DNA from 4 places in the Peribacillus sp. NPDC097197 genome. Region 2 is predicted to be linked to each of the others. Evidence: riboswitches for the same ligand, from Rfam matches in the RefSeq annotation. Region 2 holds a riboswitch; each other region holds the start of a gene.

What was found. Region 2 has a riboswitch for S-adenosylmethionine ahead of mtnK (S-methyl-5-thioribose kinase). Riboswitches for the same ligand answer to the same signal wherever they lie in the genome.
Region 1: linked by a shared signal. The riboswitch ahead of ACQKL6_RS20080 (5-methyltetrahydropteroyltriglutamate--homocysteine S-methyltransferase) and the one ahead of mtnK (S-methyl-5-thioribose kinase) in region 2 are both predicted to bind S-adenosylmethionine.
Region 3: linked by a shared signal. The riboswitch ahead of ACQKL6_RS15810 (sugar ABC transporter substrate-binding protein) and the one ahead of mtnK (S-methyl-5-thioribose kinase) in region 2 are both predicted to bind S-adenosylmethionine.
Region 4: linked by a shared signal. The riboswitch ahead of ACQKL6_RS13520 (Na+/H+ antiporter NhaC family protein) and the one ahead of mtnK (S-methyl-5-thioribose kinase) in region 2 are both predicted to bind S-adenosylmethionine.

Annotation. Positions count from the first base shown of each region.
Region 1 is NZ_JBNNST010000026.1:9,969-14,881, forward strand. It holds gene ACQKL6_RS20065 (amino acid permease) at 1-431, shown strand, start outside; gene ACQKL6_RS20070 (CaiB/BaiF CoA transferase family protein) at 635-1,741, shown strand; gene ACQKL6_RS20075 (hypothetical protein) at 1,915-2,439, shown strand; gene ACQKL6_RS20080 (5-methyltetrahydropteroyltriglutamate--homocysteine S-methyltransferase) at 2,476-3,579, opposite strand; SAM riboswitch class I at 3,664-3,763, opposite strand; gene ACQKL6_RS20085 (PTS transporter subunit IIC) at 3,980-4,913, shown strand, end outside.
Region 2 is NZ_JBNNST010000002.1:208,347-213,259, forward strand. It holds gene ACQKL6_RS03395 (pyridoxal phosphate-dependent aminotransferase) at 1-899, opposite strand, end outside; gene ACQKL6_RS03400 (carbon-nitrogen family hydrolase) at 1,000-1,782, shown strand; SAM riboswitch class I at 1,856-2,008, shown strand; gene mtnK (S-methyl-5-thioribose kinase) at 2,080-3,285, shown strand; gene mtnA (S-methyl-5-thioribose-1-phosphate isomerase) at 3,298-4,344, shown strand; gene ACQKL6_RS03415 (S41 family peptidase) at 4,870-4,913, opposite strand, start outside.
Region 3 is NZ_JBNNST010000012.1:90,555-95,467, reverse strand. It holds gene ACQKL6_RS15820 (ABC transporter permease) at 1-85, opposite strand, end outside; gene ACQKL6_RS15815 (sugar ABC transporter ATP-binding protein) at 87-1,589, opposite strand; gene ACQKL6_RS15810 (sugar ABC transporter substrate-binding protein) at 1,657-2,772, opposite strand; SAM riboswitch class I at 2,886-2,992, opposite strand; gene ACQKL6_RS15805 (GTP-binding protein) at 3,082-4,913, opposite strand, start outside.
Region 4 is NZ_JBNNST010000009.1:88,172-93,084, reverse strand. It holds gene ACQKL6_RS13535 (ABC transporter ATP-binding protein) at 1-530, shown strand, start outside; gene ACQKL6_RS13530 (ABC transporter ATP-binding protein) at 523-1,230, shown strand; gene ACQKL6_RS13525 (ABC transporter substrate-binding protein) at 1,258-2,451, shown strand; SAM riboswitch class I at 2,601-2,705, shown strand; gene ACQKL6_RS13520 (Na+/H+ antiporter NhaC family protein) at 2,910-4,202, shown strand; gene ACQKL6_RS13515 (alanine/glycine:cation symporter family protein) at 4,466-4,913, shown strand, end outside.

The DNA of each region.
Region 1 (4,913 bases), on a different contig from region 2:
GTATGATCTTAACATGTTCCATCGGAATGCTTGCCTTTTTGGCTTCCATATTCGGTGATGGCACCGTATATCTATGGCTAATGAACGCGATCGGGATAACGGGATTTATCTTCTGGCTGGGCATTTCCATAAGCCATTATCGCTTCCGTAAGGCATATGTGTTACAAGGGCATTCATTGGATAAGCTGCCGTACAAGGCTTTATGGTTTCCAATCGGGACGATATTTGCCATTACGATTGGAATGGTCGTCATCTTGGCTCAAAATATCCAAGCGTTCTTTTCGGACCATATCGATTGGGGAAGTGTGGTGGCGGCATACTTAGGAATCCCTCTTTTTCTCGCCCTCTGGTTTGGGTATAAACTGATTAGGAAAACGAGATTCGTTAAGCTCGAAGAAGTAGAAATTAATTTTGATGAAAAGTATGACTGAAAACTTCCGGACCATGTTCACAGACATGGTTCCGGTTATTTTATTATTTTAAATTGAACATGTACCAATGTTAGTCGCATTGAATTGGATGTGAATGTTGTTTTGCAGGAAACGAAAGGGTGGAAGAAGAATGAGTATAAAAGATAGAAATCCCAACTGAGGAAGAATGCATCCATTTGGTAGAAAAGGAAGGTGCATGAACGATGACACTGTTGACCAATCTGAAAGTGCTAGACTTTTCGACACTTTTGCCAGGGCCATTCGCTACGCTCATGCTTGCAGACTTAGGAGCGGAAGTGTTGAAGGTAGAACGGCCGGCCAAGGTTGATACATGGGGAGTCGATCAATATTTGAACCGTTCAAAAAAATCGGTTGCCCTTGATTTGAAACGGCAGGAGTCGATTGATGCCGTAAAGAATCTAGTGAAGGAATATGATATTGTCCTTGAACAGTTCCGGCCGGGTGTCATGGATCGGTTGGGGCTGGGATACGAAGAATTAAAACAAATCAATCCAAAGTTGATTTACTGTTCGCTTACTGGCTTTGGTCAGACTGGTCCCTACAAGAATCGTCCAGGTCATGATATCAACTATATTTCGATAGCGGGATTGTCCGGTTACTCAGGTACGCAAAAAGGAGGACCTGCAAAAAATGGAACACAAATAGCCGACCTTGCAGGAGGCTCCATGCACGCTGTCATCGGGATTTTGTCGGCAGTCATCTACCGGGAGCGGACGGGTGAAGGTCAGTTCATCGATATTAGCATGACCGATTGCAGCTTTGCTTTGAATGCGATATCTGCCCCCCTACATTTACAGGGTGGATTGGAGCTTGAACCGGAAAAGTTGGTATTGAATGGCGGAACATTTTATGATTTTTATGAAACGAAAGACGGCCGTTACTTCTCGGTTGGAAGCTTGGAGCCATCATTCCGTGAAGTGTTATGTGAAGCAATCGGACAGCCTGAACTGTTCGAGTTAAGCATGAAGCAAGATGCGGAAAGTAGCATCCAATTCAAAAGGATCATCAAGCATGCATTTCTTGAAAAGACATTTGAAGAATGGCAGGGCATATTCGAAGATTTCGAGGCTTGTGTCGAACCGGTGCTGACTTTTTCTGAAGCGACCAATCACCCGCAACTGCAAGCGCGTGGCATGATAGTCGAAGTGCCCGATGGAGAAGGAAACATGCAGAGGCAGATGGCTTGTCCCATCAAAACATCGGTCTTCACTCCAGAGTATAAACATGTTGGGATGAAGCCGGGACAAAGTAATGATGAGGTCTTTGGCACTCTTGAATTGGAGCGATAGCAACGGATGGACCGGCAGATGATCTGTCGGTTTTTTTGTGGGTTAAAGGGGGAGTCCCTTAAGACATGTGAATATTTACTAGTTATAACGTATCCACACCGGGTAAGAGAGTATCATCCTTCGAATAAGGACTTGTCTGTATACACCAAGCTCAAATAAGGAGGATGATTGGCATGTTCGGTTTGTCTGATATCACTAAATTTCTCTTTTCCTTTTTTCTGATTTTACCGGTTGTCACGCTCATTCATTTAGGTGGGCATCTATTCTTTGTCACACTATTTGGCGGTACAGAGAAAAAAATCAAGATCGGATGTGGAGATAAGATTTTCTCCTTTTGCAATATAGAAGTGAGAAAATACTACTTTTGGAATGGGCATTGTGAGTTCAAGGGATTAAAATATGATAATAAGTTCACGAATAGTTTGATTTACTTAGGGGGAGCCCTCTTTAACCTAATTAGCATGTTGTTGATATATAGTTTGGTTTATCAGGGAATCTTGGAGAAGTCGGTCCTCTGGTACCAATTCATATATTTCTCTTTCTATATTATGTTCTTTTCCTTATTTCCGATGTATTTTTCCGATGGGTCGCCAAGTGATGGAAAGGCCGCAGAATTGACATTGAAGAACCAGCTCGATGATAAGGTGACAGATGATGTAGTGGGGAAGAAAGAGGATGAGGACGATCGATGTTGTTGAATAAAGGGACGAGCATAGGCTCGTCCCTTTTTGTTCTTATCCCCATACTTCTTTGGCGACATCCACAACGAATTTTAACTTTTCCCATTGCTGCTCTTCCGTTAGCTTGTTGCCAAGATGTGTGGAAGCGAATCCGCATTGAGGGCTTAAGCACAAGTGTTCATGTGGCACGAATTGTGCCGCTTCTTTAATACGTGATTTAACGGTTTCTTTATCTTCAAGTTCGCCATTCTTCGAAGTAACCACGCCAAGAACGACTTGTGCGCCGTCATTTGGAATGTGTTCTAATGGTTTAAAATCCCCTGAACGGTGATCATCGTATTCCAAGAAAAATCCATCTACATTTTCCTTGGCCAATAGAGTTGGGGCGATACGGGCATAGCTGCCTTCAAAAGCCCAAGTCGATTGGTAATTTCCACGACAAAGGTGAGTCGTGACAACCAAATCCTCTGGTTTTCCCTCCAACGTCCCATTAATCACGCGCAATGCTAAATCGATTAATTGTTCCCTTGTATATTTCCCCTCTTTGAACTGGAAGTCCGGAGCGGAAAGCCTGGCTATGTATACATCATCTAATTGTAAATAACGTACACCGGCATCGTAAAAGGCTTGTAAAGCATCTTGATAGGCTTTGATAATATCTTTTGCATAGTCTTCGATGTCAGGATAGATTTCTTCATTATGGACCCCTACCGCAAATAATTGATTGGGACTAGGGATGGTTTGTTTCGCCACAGCCCGTCCGTCCACGATTTCATTAAACTCAATAAAGTCTTTAATAAAGGGGTGATCTGGGTTGAAAGAAATTTTTCCTGTATTCCGAACGTTATAACGTTCTGTTTCAATTCCATCAAATGTGAGGCCTTTTTCCGTGACATACCCTTCGATTCCATTTAAATGTTCCAAGAAGTCAAAGTGCCACCAGGTGCGTCTGAATTCCCCATCAGTCACTGCCTCTAAACCGATTTCTATTTGCTTATCGACGATACGCTTGATTTCCTTCGTTTCAACCTCGCGTAATTGTTCTGCGGTAATGATTCCTTCTTTCCGTTGCTTTCTTGCCAGATGTATACTTTCTGGTCTTAATAGACTTCCTACGTGGTCGGCTTTGAATGGAGCTTTCGTTAAAGTGATAGACATGGTAGATTCCTACTTTCCTTATTAAAATATAAAAACCTCTTCTTTCAAAAAAGAAGAGGTATAATCAGCAATGCTTATATTCTCTTCTTATCTTCAAGTTGAACACTTCTGGAATTAGCACAGTACAGTAAAGTCTGTTGCTGAGGTATCAAAGGGCCAGTCCCTCCACCTCTCTGGATAAGAATATGAACTATTCAATTAATTACGACTATACAGGTAGTATTAGTAAAGGTCAATAGAAAACAGATAATTTAGAATATAATCGTTATTAGAAAGTAAGTTTCTCTTAGTTAAAATACTTTTATACACTTTCGCGGTGAAGTGTTAAAAAAATCCTTTGACTATTGTCAGAATATTTCTTATAATTGTATACATTATAGCGAGATAGGGGATTATTCAGATGAGAGATTTTTTTAATAAATTATTAACGGGGATGAGCATAGGGATTGTCGTTTCATTAATTCCGAATGCTTTGTTAGGGGAAATACTTAAACTATTGATTCCACATTTTCCCGTGTTACAGCATATATTCGATATCACCGTTTTCGTGATGAGCTTGTTACCTGTCATGATTGGGGTGATGGTCGGGATTTCGTTCAAGCTATCATCCATTCAAACGGCCAGTATCGGGATCGCGGCCATGGTCGGAAGTGGCGCCATCCAGAAAACGGCTGATGGTTTGTTTGCCCTTAATGGGATTGGCGTTGTAATCAATACTGGAATTACCGCGGCATTGACCGTATTGTTCCTGCAACTAATTGGCGATAGATTAAAGGCGTATGCGATTCTTTTGATGCCGACTTTAAGTATCTTGGTACCAGGAATGATTGGATACTTAATTCTGCCATACGTAAAATCCGCTACGGGACTATTAGGAGTCGGCATCGCTAACGTGACGTCATTGCAGCCCATTTTGATGGGAGCCATTATTTCCGTTATATTCTGTCTCATTATCTTATCTCCCATTTCAACGGTTGGGGTGGCGACGGTCATTATGCTCTCAGGTATAGGATCTGGTGCGGCCAACCTAGGAATCGTGGCAGCTGGTGTGGGCCTAGCCATTGCAAGCTACAAAGCGAATTCATTAGGGACGGCTTTAGCCCATGTGTTGGGTTCCCCTAAGATTCAAATGAGGAATTTCTTCATGAAACCGAAAATTGCGTTTCCCATGTTAATCACGTCCGCTATTCTTGGTGCGTTGGCAGGTTTGTTAAACATACAAGGGACCCCGTATAGTGCTGGATTTGGTTTATCGGGATTGGTCGGTCCCTTGAACTACATGAAACTGGCGGAAGGCGGATGGATTTTCAGTAACATATCCATCATGGTCATCA
Region 2 (4,913 bases):
TACATGTTCACGAGTTCCTTCACACACTCTTGTGAATCCAGTAAAGCGCATGCCGTGGCTTCTTGTATTGCGGGAAAAAGGCTGACGTAAAGATGATCCTGCAATAATTCAAGCGATTCGATGACACTCTGGTTGCCAACCGCAAAGCCAACCCTCCACCCCGCCATGTTATATGTTTTAGAAAGGGTGTAAATTTCTATCCCCACTTCTTTTGATCCTTCTGCTTGAAGGAAGCTTACCGGTTTTTTCCCATCGAACCCAATTGCACCATATGCGAAATCATGAACCACACATATCGAGTGTTCTTTTGCCATGGAAACCGTTTCTTCGAAGAATTCTGCTGACGCCGATGCTCCTGTGGGATTATTGGGATAATTCAAGAACATCATCTTCGCTTTGTCAAAAACCTCTTTATCTATTTCCTTATAATCGGGAAGAAAATCATTTTCTTCCGTCAAGGGCATAATTTCCGTTTTAGCTTGGGCTAACGCTACACCTGACAGGTAATCTGGATAGCCCGGATCAGGCACTAAAATTGTATCGCCTGGATTCAATAAGCATTGCGGTAATTCGACTAGACCAGCCTTTCCACCGAAAAGAATCGCCACTTCCGTTTTAGGATCTAGCTTGACGCCATATTCACGTTCATAAAAGAGGGCCGCAGCTTCTTTTAAATAGGGAAGCCCCCTAAAAGGAGAATATTTATGATTCATGGAATTTCCTGCTGCTGTCTGCAGGCTCTTCACGATATGTTCAGGAGTCGGTTGGTCTGGATTTCCCTGCCCAAGATTAATGACATCCTTGCCTTCTGATGTTATGTTATTAACTTTTTCGACTAAAGAAGCAAAAAACTGCTTTGGAAGCTCTTGAAGAAGTCTGGATTTTTCGAATTGCACCATCTTTGCACCTTCTCTGAAATTTCTTGAAATTATAGTCACAAATGATATATGTTTATCTTAATCTTGTAAAGTACTTTTTTACATATGGAGGTTTTAAATGATGAAATGGAAAATCGCCTGTTTACAAATGGACATTGCCTTTGGACAGCCAGATATAAATTTCCAGGTGGCAAAACAATGGATTGAAAAAGCTGTACAGTCTAAACCGGACATCGTCATGCTGCCGGAACTATGGACAACCGGCTATGACTTAACGAGATTACATGAAATTGCAGACGAAGAAGCAGAACAAACCATTACCTTTCTAAAAGCCCTTGCAAAAAAACACCACATTAACATAATCGGTGGCTCGATTGCAAAGAAAACTAAGGAAGGCATCTATAACACAATGCTCATCATCGATAAAGAAGGCAAACTGGTTAAAGAATATGATAAACTCCATCTGTTTCAATTGATGGATGAACACCATTACTTACAACCTGGCAAAAAAGATGGCTTATTCTCCCTCGATGAAAAGATTTGCGCCGGATTCATTTGCTATGATATCCGTTTTCCAGAATGGCAACGGGCCCATACGGTACGAGGTGCGGAGGTTATCTTCGTGACCGCCGAGTGGCCAAAGCCTAGGCTCCATCATTGGAGGGCACTGTTAATCAGCAGGGCAATCGAAAATCAAGCATTCGTTGTGGCTGTGAATCGTTCCGGTTCTGACCGAAATAATCATTTTGCCGGACATTCCATCATCATCGACCCGTGGGGAGAAATCATTTGTGAGGCTGGTGAAGAAAAAGAACTTCTACTCGGCACCCTTGACTTAGAAAAAGTAGGAGAAGCAAGAAATAAAATACCCGTTTTCGAAGATCGGCGGCCCGAGTTTTATTAATTTACCATTGACAAACTATTTGAAATATTGATATCATTCATTCGAGATTAATTTTCTGAAAATAAATACAATACTCTTATCAAGAGCAGGCTGAGGGATAAAGGCCCTATGAAGCCCAGCAACCGACTGTAATACCATTGTGAAATGGGGCGGGAATTCCGCCGGATTATATCCACAGAGCACGGTGCCAAATCCACCAGAAAGAATTCTTTCTGGGAGATAAGAGGTTCGAAGTGAAGCTTCTGCCTCTTTCTATGGGAAAGGGGCCTTTTCATATTTTTTAATGTACTTGGAGGGATAACAATGACTCAACCATCAAATTTCAAGCTATTGACAAACGAAACGGCAATTGACCTAACGAAGAAACTTGGGTTACTGCATTCAGATGACTCATTACTATGTAATGAAATCGGTGACGGAAATTTAAATTATGTTTTTCACGTTACAAATCCCGTAACAAATAAAGGAGTCATCATCAAACAAGCAGTTCCTTACGCAAAGGTTCTTGGTGAAAGCTGGCCATTGACTTTAAAAAGATCGGCTATCGAAGCGAATGCATTAATTCAATTCAGAAGCTATTGTCCCGAACTTGTCCCACAAGTCTATTATTCTGATGAACAGCTTGCAATCACCGTCATGGAAGATTTATCACACTTGAAAATCGCCCGGACCGGATTAATTGAAGGAGATCATTTCCCTCTATTATCCAAACACATTGGTGAATTTGTTGCAAAGACCGCTTTTTATACGTCTGATTTTCATTTGGAACCGGCAGCGAAAAAAGAGGTTGCCCGGAACTTCACGAATCCAGAACTCTGCAAGATTACTGAGGTTTTCATTTTCACGGATCCTTTTTTGGAGGAACATCCAGGCGAGTTTGAGCTTGAGTTGCTGGAGGCTGCCAAGTCTATATGGAAAGATGCTGATTTAATACTGGAAGTGGCTAAGTTAAAACAAAGCTTCGAATCCGAGCAGGAGGCCCTTCTTCATGGCGATTTACATACGGGAAGTATATTTGCAAGTGATACAGAAACAAAGGTAATTGACCCTGAATTCGCTTTTTATGGTCCTGTTGGATTTGACCTTGGACAATACATGGCGAATCTCCTATTCCAGGCAGTAACACGCGAGGCCACTGGGAAGGAAGAAATCTTTACTCATCTTCAGGAATTTTGGAATACATTTGAAGAAACCTATACGAACCTGTGGAATTCTGAAAATAAAAGTCCTTACAGTAAGATCGAAGGTTATCTTCCATATGTACTCAACAAGTTTAAAGGTGATGCATATGGCTTTGCAGGATGTGAACTAATTCGAAGAACCATTGGCCTATCTCATGTTGCTGATTTAAATGGCATTGAGAATAAAGAAACTAGAATTACAGCTAAAACGGCTACCTTGAAAATCGGGGCCCATATAATCAAAAATCGGAAAGAACTGAATATTTCAGCAGTGATAGAAGCCGTAAAGCAATATACATTGCCTTCCTATTCAGCCCTATAAGGAGATATACATATGACAACTACAACGCCACTACCCTATTCCGTCCAATGGAATGATACCCATATTACCTTATTGAATCAACAGGCCTTGCCATCAAAAATAGAATTCATTGAACTTTTTACGGTTAAAGATGTATATGACAGCATCTTGACCTTGAAGGTCCGTGGTGCCCCCGCTATCGGGCTAACTGCAGCATTTGGCGTTGCTCTTGGTGCAATCCAGGAAAATACCACGGATTTATGGCAATTTAAACACAATGTCACGAAACATGTTACTACACTCGCTTCTTCAAGACCAACAGCGGTCAACCTTTTTTGGGCACTGAAAAGAATGGAGAATACTCTACAAGCAGCCAATAGCATAGCTTCAGCCAAAAGCGCTCTTGTTGCTGAAGCAAAAAAGCTATTTTCAGAGGATGTGGAGATGTGCCGAAAAATTGGTGAATACGGATTGTCTTTATTCAACGAGGGTGATTCTATTTTAACCCATTGTAATGCTGGGGGGATAGCCACTGCAAGGTACGGAACTGCCCTCGCACCTTTCCACCTGGCCAAGGAAAGATCCTTTCCTATAAAGGTCTATGCCTGTGAAACGAGACCTGTCTTGCAAGGGGCACGACTCACCGCATGGGAACTTATGCAAGCTGGAGTGGACGTTACATTAATCTCGGATAATATGGCAGCCCACACCATTCATCATAAAAAAATCGAAGCCATTATAGTCGGAGCAGACCGTATTGCGGCAAACGGTGATACAGCCAATAAAATTGGTACATTGGGTTTGGCGATATTAGCTAAGCATTACGATATTCCTTTCTATGTAGCAGCACCATCAAGTACATTCGATTTATCTCTCGAGTCGGGTATCTCCATCCCAATCGAAGAAAGGAATGGGGATGAAATCACTTCTATACAAGGAGTCAGGATAGCACCAGAAAATGTGAAGACATTCAATCCTGCTTTTGACGTTACGCCCCATTCTCTTATTACAAGCATCATTACCGAAAATGGCATCATTTCACCTGATTACAGGAGTAATATCCCGCTTTTTGTAAAATGAAATTATTTATAAAGGATTGATCAAGGGGCTGTCCCAAAAGGTGTAATTACACACCGAAATTGAATAAATAGTAAAAGGCAGAAACGTTGATTTAACAACATTTCTGCCTCTTTATTTTTGCGAAATTCACTGGAATAAGGACTTATTAGACAGCCCCTTCATTCTTTTCACGATTAACCTTGGAAACCCATTCAGTTGCTCCTGTTATATTTATTCTGACGAGGTTCTTTTTGATAGATATAATCGCAGAATTTAGTCAGAGTGGCATCTAGCCTTCTTTGATTTTTCTGCCGCTTTTCGGTAGTAATTATTCTTAGCCTTGTATGAAAGTTCATGTTCCTCAAGCAGGGTTTACCGCTCGTTTTCTTCAAATTCTACTTCATCATGGATACCCTTCCATTCCCCACCCATTGGTACTTCTTCCATGGTCACCTTATGGATTACACACACACCTAAGTCAAGCACACGAAAAACGGCCCATCAGCAATAAATGCTTGCTGATGGGCCGCTTGTTTTTATAAAAGATTATTTGATTTTCTTTTTCAATACTTCCACCGCTTTTTTCACTT
Region 3 (4,913 bases), on a different contig from region 2:
ATTTATAAAAGAATTCGAACAGATCAACTTTTTTCCTGGCTGGCGTTGTTGGTTTCTCTGTAAGAACCGGAATTGGTGTACTCATCCTATTTGCCCCCTGTTGAGTAGAATAGTAGTTCTTCTTCATTTGTCTTGCTTGTCTCTAGCTCCTTGACCATCCTTCCGTCATATAAAACATAGGTCCTGTTTGTGATTCCTATGATTTCGGCCAATTCGGATGATGCATAAATAATCGCTTTCCCCTTTTGGGCTAACTTTGCGATCAGTTCAAAAATATCCTTCTTGGCCCCGACGTCGACGCCTTTTGTCGGCTCATCGAATATGTATACATCCGCATCAGCCAATAACCACTTTCCGATGGCGATCTTTTGCTGATTGCCCCCTGATAGGTTTTCGACCTTCGCTTCCTCTGAAGGCGTTTTGATCCCAAGAGTAGCTATCAGGTCTTTCGCCTTTATCTTTTCTGCCTGGCGATCGACGAAGCTGAATGCCTTACTGAATTTCCCGACACTTGCAGCAGTCAGGTTCGTAGTAACAGACTCCTGTACGAGAACGCCTTCTTTCCTCCGTTCTTCGGGGACTAGTGCCAAGCCGCTCTTCACAGCATGATGGGGCGTTTTCAGGCTAAGCTTCCTTCCTTTTAACACAACTTCCCCCGTTATAATGGCCGTATGGCCGAAAAGCGTTTTACAAAGCTCCGTTTTTCCTGCCCCGACAAGACCCGCTAAACCGACTATCTCACCGGCCCTCACATGAAGACTGACATCTTTGACTTTATCGGCATCCGACAGTCGGTTCACTTCAAACATCACCGCACCTATCTCGGCATTCACGACGGGAAACTGTTCTTCCATTGACTTTCCAAGCATTTGCTCAATCACTTCGTTTTGTGTGATATCACTGATTCTACTGCGCCTCACACTCTTCCCATTTCTCATGATTGTAATGTCCTCACACACTTCAAATATCTCGGGTAGACGATGAGAAATGAAAATAATGCCTACACCACGTTGCTTCAGCTCATTCACAATCCGGAATAGTTCCGTTGTTTCCGTATGGCTTAACGGAGCAGTCGGCTCATCGAGAATCAAGAATTTACATGCGGTTGAAACGGCCCTAGCTATCAAGACCATCTGCTTTTCGGCCAACGTAAGGTCCCTTACCAGTTTTTTCGAAGACACATGGATGTTCATTTCTTCCAAGATTTCCGTCGCTTTTCTATGTAATTCCTTCCACTTGATGATTTGTTTTCTCCCCATGTTCTGTACGGATTCATTCAGCATCACGTTCTCCGCAACCGTTAAATAAGGAATGAGGGCCGTATCCACTTCCTGATACACAATTTGAATGCCAGCTTCCTGTGCCGACTTTGGCGAACGGATATCCTGTACCTGGCCATTTAGGAAAATGTCGCCGGTATAATGGACATGAGCTCCTGATAAGACTTTCATTAGCGTCGATTTCCCTGCTCCATTTGCGCCGACCAATGCATGTGCTGTTCCCGACTGTACTGAAAAATTAACTTCACTAAGCGCTTTTACACCTGGAAACTCAATCGATATCTGTTTCATTTCTAGTTGAATGCCCATGTCCAATCCCTCCCATTAAACAGACACTCTCTTCAACTTGAAAGAGAGTGTCTACTGATTCTGATCGTTACTTCTTATAATGTTCTTTCAATACTTTCATCCAGTCTTCTTCAAATTCCGTTGATACTCCCCAGCCTTGAACAATGCCGGATAGATTGGTCATGTTGACAGCGTCCTTCGATGATTGAAGCTGTTTTTGAGATATCAATGATGCTTCTAAATCATAGGTTTGCGGCGTTTCTTCCCCCGCTAGTTTTTTCGCTAGCAATCTCATATTCACTGCACCAATCAACTTCGGATCAACCGCTGCGGTATACGACCATGAGCTTCCTTTTGTTTGAATCTCCTGAAGGTCGGCATTGGACACGTCAATACCATAGATTTTCACTTCATCGCGCCCCGCTTCTTTTATCGCACGAGCTGCTCCGATAGCGAATGCATCCCAGGTTGCGAAAATTGCGTCTATTTTACCTTTGGGATACTTGTTCAACATCGCCGAGACCGCATTTTGCGTCTGGACCGAAGTATCTGAAGATGCCACTCCGAATCTTTCAATTTCATGAATGCCAGGATTTTCTTTCAGCTTTTCTTGATACACGGCATTTCTTCTCACCATTGGAGGGAAACCATCTACCCAAAGGTATGCAATGTTCGCTTCGCCTTTTTGCTCTTCTATCAATTTGTCAAAAGCAAGAGTTGCCAATGCTTCGTCATCTTGTGAAGTTACTGTTACCCCATCAATTTTCGTTAAATCGCCGATGGAATCGAATGTGACTACGCTTTTCCCTGCATCCACCAGCTTTTGTACGTCATTCACTGTCGCTGCATCATCACCATGGGAAATGATATAGCCATCATAGTCTTCCTCCAGAGCCTGAGCGATGGCGTCATGGAATTTAGCCGTATCGCCATTGGCCGTAAAAGTATCTACTTGGAAGCCAAGTGCTTCTCCTTCTTCTTGCGCCCCTGCTAAGTATTGGGCCGTGTGATCATCGCCGCCAATTTTACGAATGACTTTAATTTTAGCTCCCTCGCCTTTCGCAAATCGCTCTGGAACATTTTCAAAAGATACCTTTTCCTCTTTTTTCGCTTCCCCTGTACTTTGTCCCGAAGAACACCCCGTCAAAAGCAACGCCGAAGCGATGACTGAAACGAAAGCTCCTTTTAAAATTGATTTTCCCATTTTAATTCCCCCTATTTTTTACATTATTCTTATCTGTTAGCTCGGCATAAACACAAAATAAAAACCTCTCTAAAATAGAGAGGTTTAATCAGCTGGTTTGCAGACTTATCCCTCTCTTATCTGTCAAAACATTTCTGTTTTGCAGGATTTAGCACCAATTCCTAATTGGAACGGTTGCTGGGCATCGTAGGGCCAGTCCCTCCGCCACTCTTGATAAGAGAATATAATGTGTTACGTTTCGTTATGGTAAGTACCACTTTATAGGGATATAGTCATTAAGTCAATAGTTTTTAGAATATTTTAAATGTTTTATTTTCCTTGCAGTTTCGCCAGGCGTCTTTTCTCGATTTTTTCAAGGCGTTCGAATTGGCGCAGTTTCACTTCGAACAGGGTAATCGGATCACGGTAGACTTCAGGATTTTGTCTCATATGTTCCAATGTAGCCTGCTGTTCTTTGATTTCGGCTTTCGTCTGTTCGATATTTTTTTCAAGGATGGCAAATGGATTGCGGTAGAACAGGGATATGTCACGTTCCAAGGATTTTTCGAACAATCCAAACTGAGTAAGGAATCTGTCACTGATCATATCGGCAACATCCTGGAAGTCTTCATTTTCCAAGAACTTCTTATATCGATTGTACATATTCGCTTTATTTTGCGGAATGGCACCAAATAGCTTCCCGGCTCCCTTAAGAATCAACTGAGATGGGGTCCTTCTTAGTAATATATTTACATTTTCTATCCGGATGCTGCTTGTCATCCGGTCCGCATCACGGCGCCAGTCATCCAAGACCCGGAAGTCCCCGGCCAGTACAATACGTTCTTCTTTGTATAGCTCATTGAAGCCTGCGCTCATCTCATCCATGAACTGTTGGCTTTGCGTGAATTCTAACTCAGATGTAGCAATCCAGTCTTGAAGCGAGCGGAAATACTGCGGCATGATTTTATCGGATATAAATGCCTGGATCCGATCGTTCATTTCCTGATTCAACTGTATATGCACTTGGCTAAAGTCACTATTCTCAGATAATGTTTTAGAGCAATCACGCAGTAATTCAGGAATTCGTGTGGAAAGCTGTTTTTTCACTTCTTCTTTTAATAAGCGATAAGATCTTGTAATGTTTTCGGTTTTTTCTTTTTCCAAATCAGTCAACTGATTCGTAGCGCCATTCAACTTCACTTCCATCTGTTCATTCCAAGAAATCGAATGCTCGCATTTCCGTTCATTCGCTGCCCGTTTTTCTAATAGATAGGATAAAGTTTTACGCGTGAAGGCAAGGAGCTTCTCCGCCCTCATTTCCTTCCAATTGCTATCTTGATAGTTTGCGTGAAGGAAGACGGCTAGATCCTGCAGTTGCTGTTTGCTGTCATAAAGCTTGGAGAAAGCAAATACCTTCGCGTTCGGGAAATAAGCATTCACCTTATCCCATGTTTCATCTTCCATCCTGACTGCCACTTGATCACTATAGATGGTATCCATTTTATTCAGCAAGAAATGAATAGGAAGTTTAGGGGCCATTTGTTGCATTTCCAATAGCAAATCACGTTCACTGCCCGTGAAAGGTGCCCGTGCATCCAGAACGAACATCACTCCATCGCTCTCCAGTAAGTAATTTTGGAAGTCAGGGTCTACGCTTTTCTCTCCATTAAATCCTGGAGTATCCAGTAGACGCAGGCGATTATTTCTCAAATAATCACTGATGAGTGTCACATCGACAATCGTTCCGCGTTGACGACGCGTTTCATCCAACTCCGTTAACTCTTCGACCATTTTACGATCTGTATCGGTAATTTCATAGATTTCCAGGTCATCGCCATCTTTAACGCTCACAAGAGATGAATGGTCTTCCGCTGCAATACTTTCACCCGCTATCGATTGAATGAAGGATGTCTTGCCATTTCCTGCACTTCCAACAAGAAGCAGATTGAAATTGCTCATATCCTTAATTCCCTCAACCATCCATTTCAGCTTATTGCCGACTGATAGATCATTGCTCTCTGCCCATTGAATGATGGAGTGAATCAGTTTTTCGCCTGCTTCGAGACCGCCTCCCAATCTAGGGGATTTCGCTAACAGACTTTCTGCATCTTGAACAACAAGTGCGCTCACTGTATCTGGGAAAATCTCATTCCAGGAAAGGA
Region 4 (4,913 bases), on a different contig from region 2:
TAGCAAGAACGTTCCAGACGACTAGTCTTTTTGAGCAATCCACCATCTTGGATAACGTGATTGTAGGGCATAGGCTTCGAACTAAATCGAATTTGGTAGATGCTATCCTAAGGACGAAGAGGTTAAAACGGGAGGAAAAGGCCTGTCGTGATAAAGCGATGGAAGTATTGAAAATTGTCGGCTTAATGGATTCGGCAAATAAGATGGTCTCGAGTATTTCTCAAGAGGAAAAGAAGCGGACTGCGATTGCCCTTGCCCTTGCGACGGATCCGGAAATCATCTTTCTTGATGAACCGGCCGCCGGCATAAACCCTGATGAAACAGAAGGGCTTACAGAACTGATCAAGGAGTTGAATCAATCGGGCTTCACGATTTGCTTGATCGAGCACAAGATGCATATGATCATGAACTTAGCTGACCATATCATGGTCCTGAACTACGGGGAAAAGATTGCTGAAGGCACTCCAAAAGAAATCAGGGCGAATGAGGCGGTTATTAAAGCCTATTTAGGAGGTAGTGCTAGTGCTTAAGCTAACTGATGTTACTGTATGTTATGGGAGCTTCTCTGCGATCAAGCATGTGAATATTGAAGTGAAAAAAGGGGAAATTGTCGTTCTACTGGGAGCGAATGGAGCAGGGAAAAGCACGACATTCCGTTCTATCAGCGGCATTAGTAAGCTGGCTGGGGGTGAAATTCATTTTGAGGAACGGACTATCGGAGGCAGGCCTCCGGATAAGAATGTCCAGGCTGGAATTGTTCAATGTGCAGAAGGGAGGAAACTGTTTCCTCAGATGACTGTCCAGGAAAACTTGAAGATGGGGGCTTACGTCCATCGGAAAAAAAAGAGGGAAATCAAGGCCTCATTGGAAAATGTCTATCATTTATTTCCTATTTTAAAAGAAAAACTCCATGATGAAGCCGGCAGCTTGAGTGGTGGACAGCAACAGATGCTAGCCATTGGCAGGGCCTTGATGTCTAAGCCAAAGCTTTTGATGCTAGATGAACCTTCCGTGGGCCTCGCCCCTTTGATCGTTGAACAGATGTTCCAAGTCATTGAAGAAATAAACCGGGAAGGCATAACCGTTCTACTAGCTGAACAGAATGCGAATGCGGCTCTTAGCATTGCAGATAAGGGATATGTTTTTGAAAATGGGGAAATTGTCGTCGAAGGGACTGCAAAAGAATTATTGGCTAATGATGAAGTACGGAAAGCTTATATCGGAGCATAAGAGTTTAAAAATGAATGGGGGATTTTCATGAAAAAATTGAGTGTATTCTTTGTCATGCTATTACTCGTCCTAACGGCACTAGCCGGCTGTAACAAAGGAGACAGCCCTGCCTCAAGTGGGGGAGGAAAGGCCAGTAAAGGGAAGAATGTCGTCAATATCGGTTTTAGCGGTCCTTTGAGTGGAGCAGCAGCCTTATATGGAAAACGAACGTTAAATGGTGTGGAGATGGCAGTAAATGAAATCAATGATGCTGGTGGGTTTGAAGTGGAAGGGGAAAAATATACGCTCAACCTGGTTTCGTTGGATGATAAGTACTTACCGAATGAAACGGGTTCAAATGCTAAACGTTTAATTCAGGAATACAAAACTCCGATTATTTTCACTCCTCATAGTGGAGGGATACTCGCCCTTCAGGTTTTTAACGAAAAAGAGAAATTCATCATCGGTGGCTATTCGAGTGAACCAGCCATCACGGAAAGCGGTAATTCATTAACGGTGAGGATCCCGCCAAATTATGAAGGGTATATTGAACCGTTTTCTACGTATGCAATGGAAAACTTCGGAAAGAAAATTGCGGCATTGCCACCATCTTCCCAGTACGGGAAGGACTGGGCGGAAAACCTACTTCCTCATTGGGAAAAACAGGGTGGTGAAGTCGTATATAACGCCTCCATTGATTTTTCTAAAGAAACGGATTTCTTCACGACTGTTACAAATGCCCTAAAAGAAAAGCCTGATGTCCTTTTCATCGGGGGGGCGTCAGAGCCTACGGCCAAGGTTGCAAAACAAGCAAGGGAACTAGGCTTTAAAGGCGGTTTCATTATCATGGACCAGGCGAAACTGGATCAAATGAAACCAATAGCGGGCTCGTACGAAACATTGGAAGGTTCGATCGGTGTTCTTCCGCTAATCGATTCCAAGGAAGAAGCAATACCGGCATTCATTGATAAATATAAAAAAATTTATAAGGAAGATGCTAGTTCTGAAGTGGGGTTGAATTACATTGCTATGTATGCCTTTGTGGAGGCAATGAAAGCGGCGGGAACAGTCGATGATGTGAATGCGATCCGTGACCATATGCAGGATGGGCTGACAAATACGGCACCTGAACAGAAAATTTACAATATACCATCGATTGACGAAAACGGTGGATTCGCAGCAAAAGTCGTTGTAGGAGCGGTCGAAGATGGAAAAGTGGTACCCATCAATGTAGAAGAATAAAGGTGCTTTCACACTAACTACCTTTTCGCCCCGAAAGCTAAAAACTAATGCATTCCATCAGTTTATAAAAATCTTTAATACTTTACCTTGCGAAAACTCTTAAAATGCTGTACTCTTATATTTGCTTTGAAAAAATGAATATTTCTTACTTCTTATCAAGAGAGACTGAGGGACTGGCCCGAAGATGTCTCGGCAGCAGACTTATTTAGAGTGCTGTGCCAAATCCAGCAGGCGATTGACCTGAAAGATAAGAGGAGTGTTTATAGATTAAAAGACCTCTTCTTGTAATAAAACGGAAGAGGTCTTTTTGTACTCATAGGATAGGAATCTGTTCTTGATGGTTTGTTACTATTCTATAATCAAGACCATATTAAAATGAAGGGATGCCGGAAAATTTAGAGAGTCCAAAAAGAGTATCCATTACCATTACCATGCAAAATACTAAAGAGGTGTACATCATGAGTTTAGACAATAAAGGGAATCCATGGGCTTTAACGCCGTTTATCGTTTTTTTGATATTATTTATAGGTTCAGGTGTTATTACAAAAGATTTTTACACATTTCCAGTGATTGTTGCCATAGCCATTGCATCTGCTACGGCACTGGCAATGAATCGAAAGGAATCATTCGATCAGAAAGTAGAAATCTTTTGTAAAGGTGCCGGGGATTCAAACATCATGTTGATGGTTGTCATATTCCTATTGGCTGGGGCTTTTTCGGAAGTGGCAAATGGGATGGGGGCCGTAGCGTCTACGGTGAATCTAGCACTTTCAATTGTTCCGCAAAATCTTTTAATGGTGGGGTTATTTATTATCGCCTGCTTTATCTCATTATCAATGGGGACAAGTATGGGAACGATAGTGGCTTTAGCACCTATTGGAGTAGGAATCAGTGATCAAACGGATATATCTGTTGCCCTTTCCATGGCTGCGGTCATTGGTGGTGCCATGTTCGGTGATAATCTTTCTTTCATTTCGGATACGACTATAGCAGCTGTACGCACACAGGGAACGAAAATGAAAGATAAGTTCAAAGTGAACTTTTTTATTGTGTTACCTGCTGCAATAATCACATGTTTTATCCTTGGTTTTCTGACGATGGGTGAACAAGCTACAATTTCTGGAGAAGCCTACAATTGGGTCAAAATTCTACCTTACCTTTGTGTTCTAGTGGCAGCATTGGCAGGGATCAATGTATTCTTGGTTCTCTCTATCGGCATCGTCTTTGCCGGAATCATCGGTTTAGCGGATGGTAGTTATCATGCAATGGAAGTGATTCAAAAAATGGGGGATGGAATGGCTGGGATGTATGAAATCTCCTTCCTAGCGATTTTGATTGCAGGCATGGTTTCTGTTATCAAACATAACGGCGGAATCGATTACCTACTGAACCTCGTGACGAGAAAGAGCAAATCAAGAAAAAGTGCAGAGTTCAGTATCGCGGGATTGGTGGCTTTAACGAATCTTTCAACGGCAAACAATACCATATCCATCATCATTGCTGGTCCACTCGCAAAAAACATTGCCGAAAAGTATGAAATCGATCCACGGAAATCTGCCAGTTTGCTCGATGTTTTCGCTTGTAGCATTCAGGGCTTATTGCCATACGGAGCACAACTACTTTTAGCTGCAGGTGTCGCACACATCTCTCCTATCAGTATCCTACCCTATTCGTTCTATCCAGTCTTGATCGGGGTTTCAGGAATCATAGCCATTTTAATAGGTTTCCCCCGGTTCTCGAAGAGGAAATGAAAATAGGTTGGTTGGAAGAGTATCAATAAATCACGAATGTTGCCCTGGAGCATTGTCTCCAGGGCTTTTTTAGGGTAATTGACTTCAAGTGTGTATGAAATCTTTAAAATTCACAAAACTAATCTCTGCCTTCAATAATATTAAAATAGTATAATAAAATACAATTAACGGAGATATCTTTATTCTTAAGTGTTTACTATTTTGTAAAAGCGGGAACTCTAAAGGTATTGTAATGAAATAATTAGAGGTGGGTTCGTTTAAAAATGGAGATAGTAGAAAAGTTTATTACTGAAACAAATGATTTATTATGGTCCTCTATACTGATCATTTTATTAATTGGAATGGGCATTTATTTTTCTTTTCGTACTAAATTTGTACAATTTAGAATGGTGAAAGAAATGATTAGGTTACTAGGGGAAGGTGCTACGGCAGATAAGAAAGGCGTATCTTCGTTTCAGGCCTTTTGCATCAGTACGGCTTCCCGGGTAGGAACGGGGAATCTGGCAGGTGTGGCTATAGCCATCACGACTGGTGGTCCGGGAGCTGTTTTCTGGATGTGGTTAATCGCATTGATTGGATCTGCCTCTGCTTTCATTGAAAGCACTTTAGCTCAAATTTACAAGGTCAAAGACGGAGCAGCCTTCCGTGGTGGTCCAGCTTATTATATGGAAAAAGCATTAAATGCACGCTGGATGGGTATCACGTTTGCTG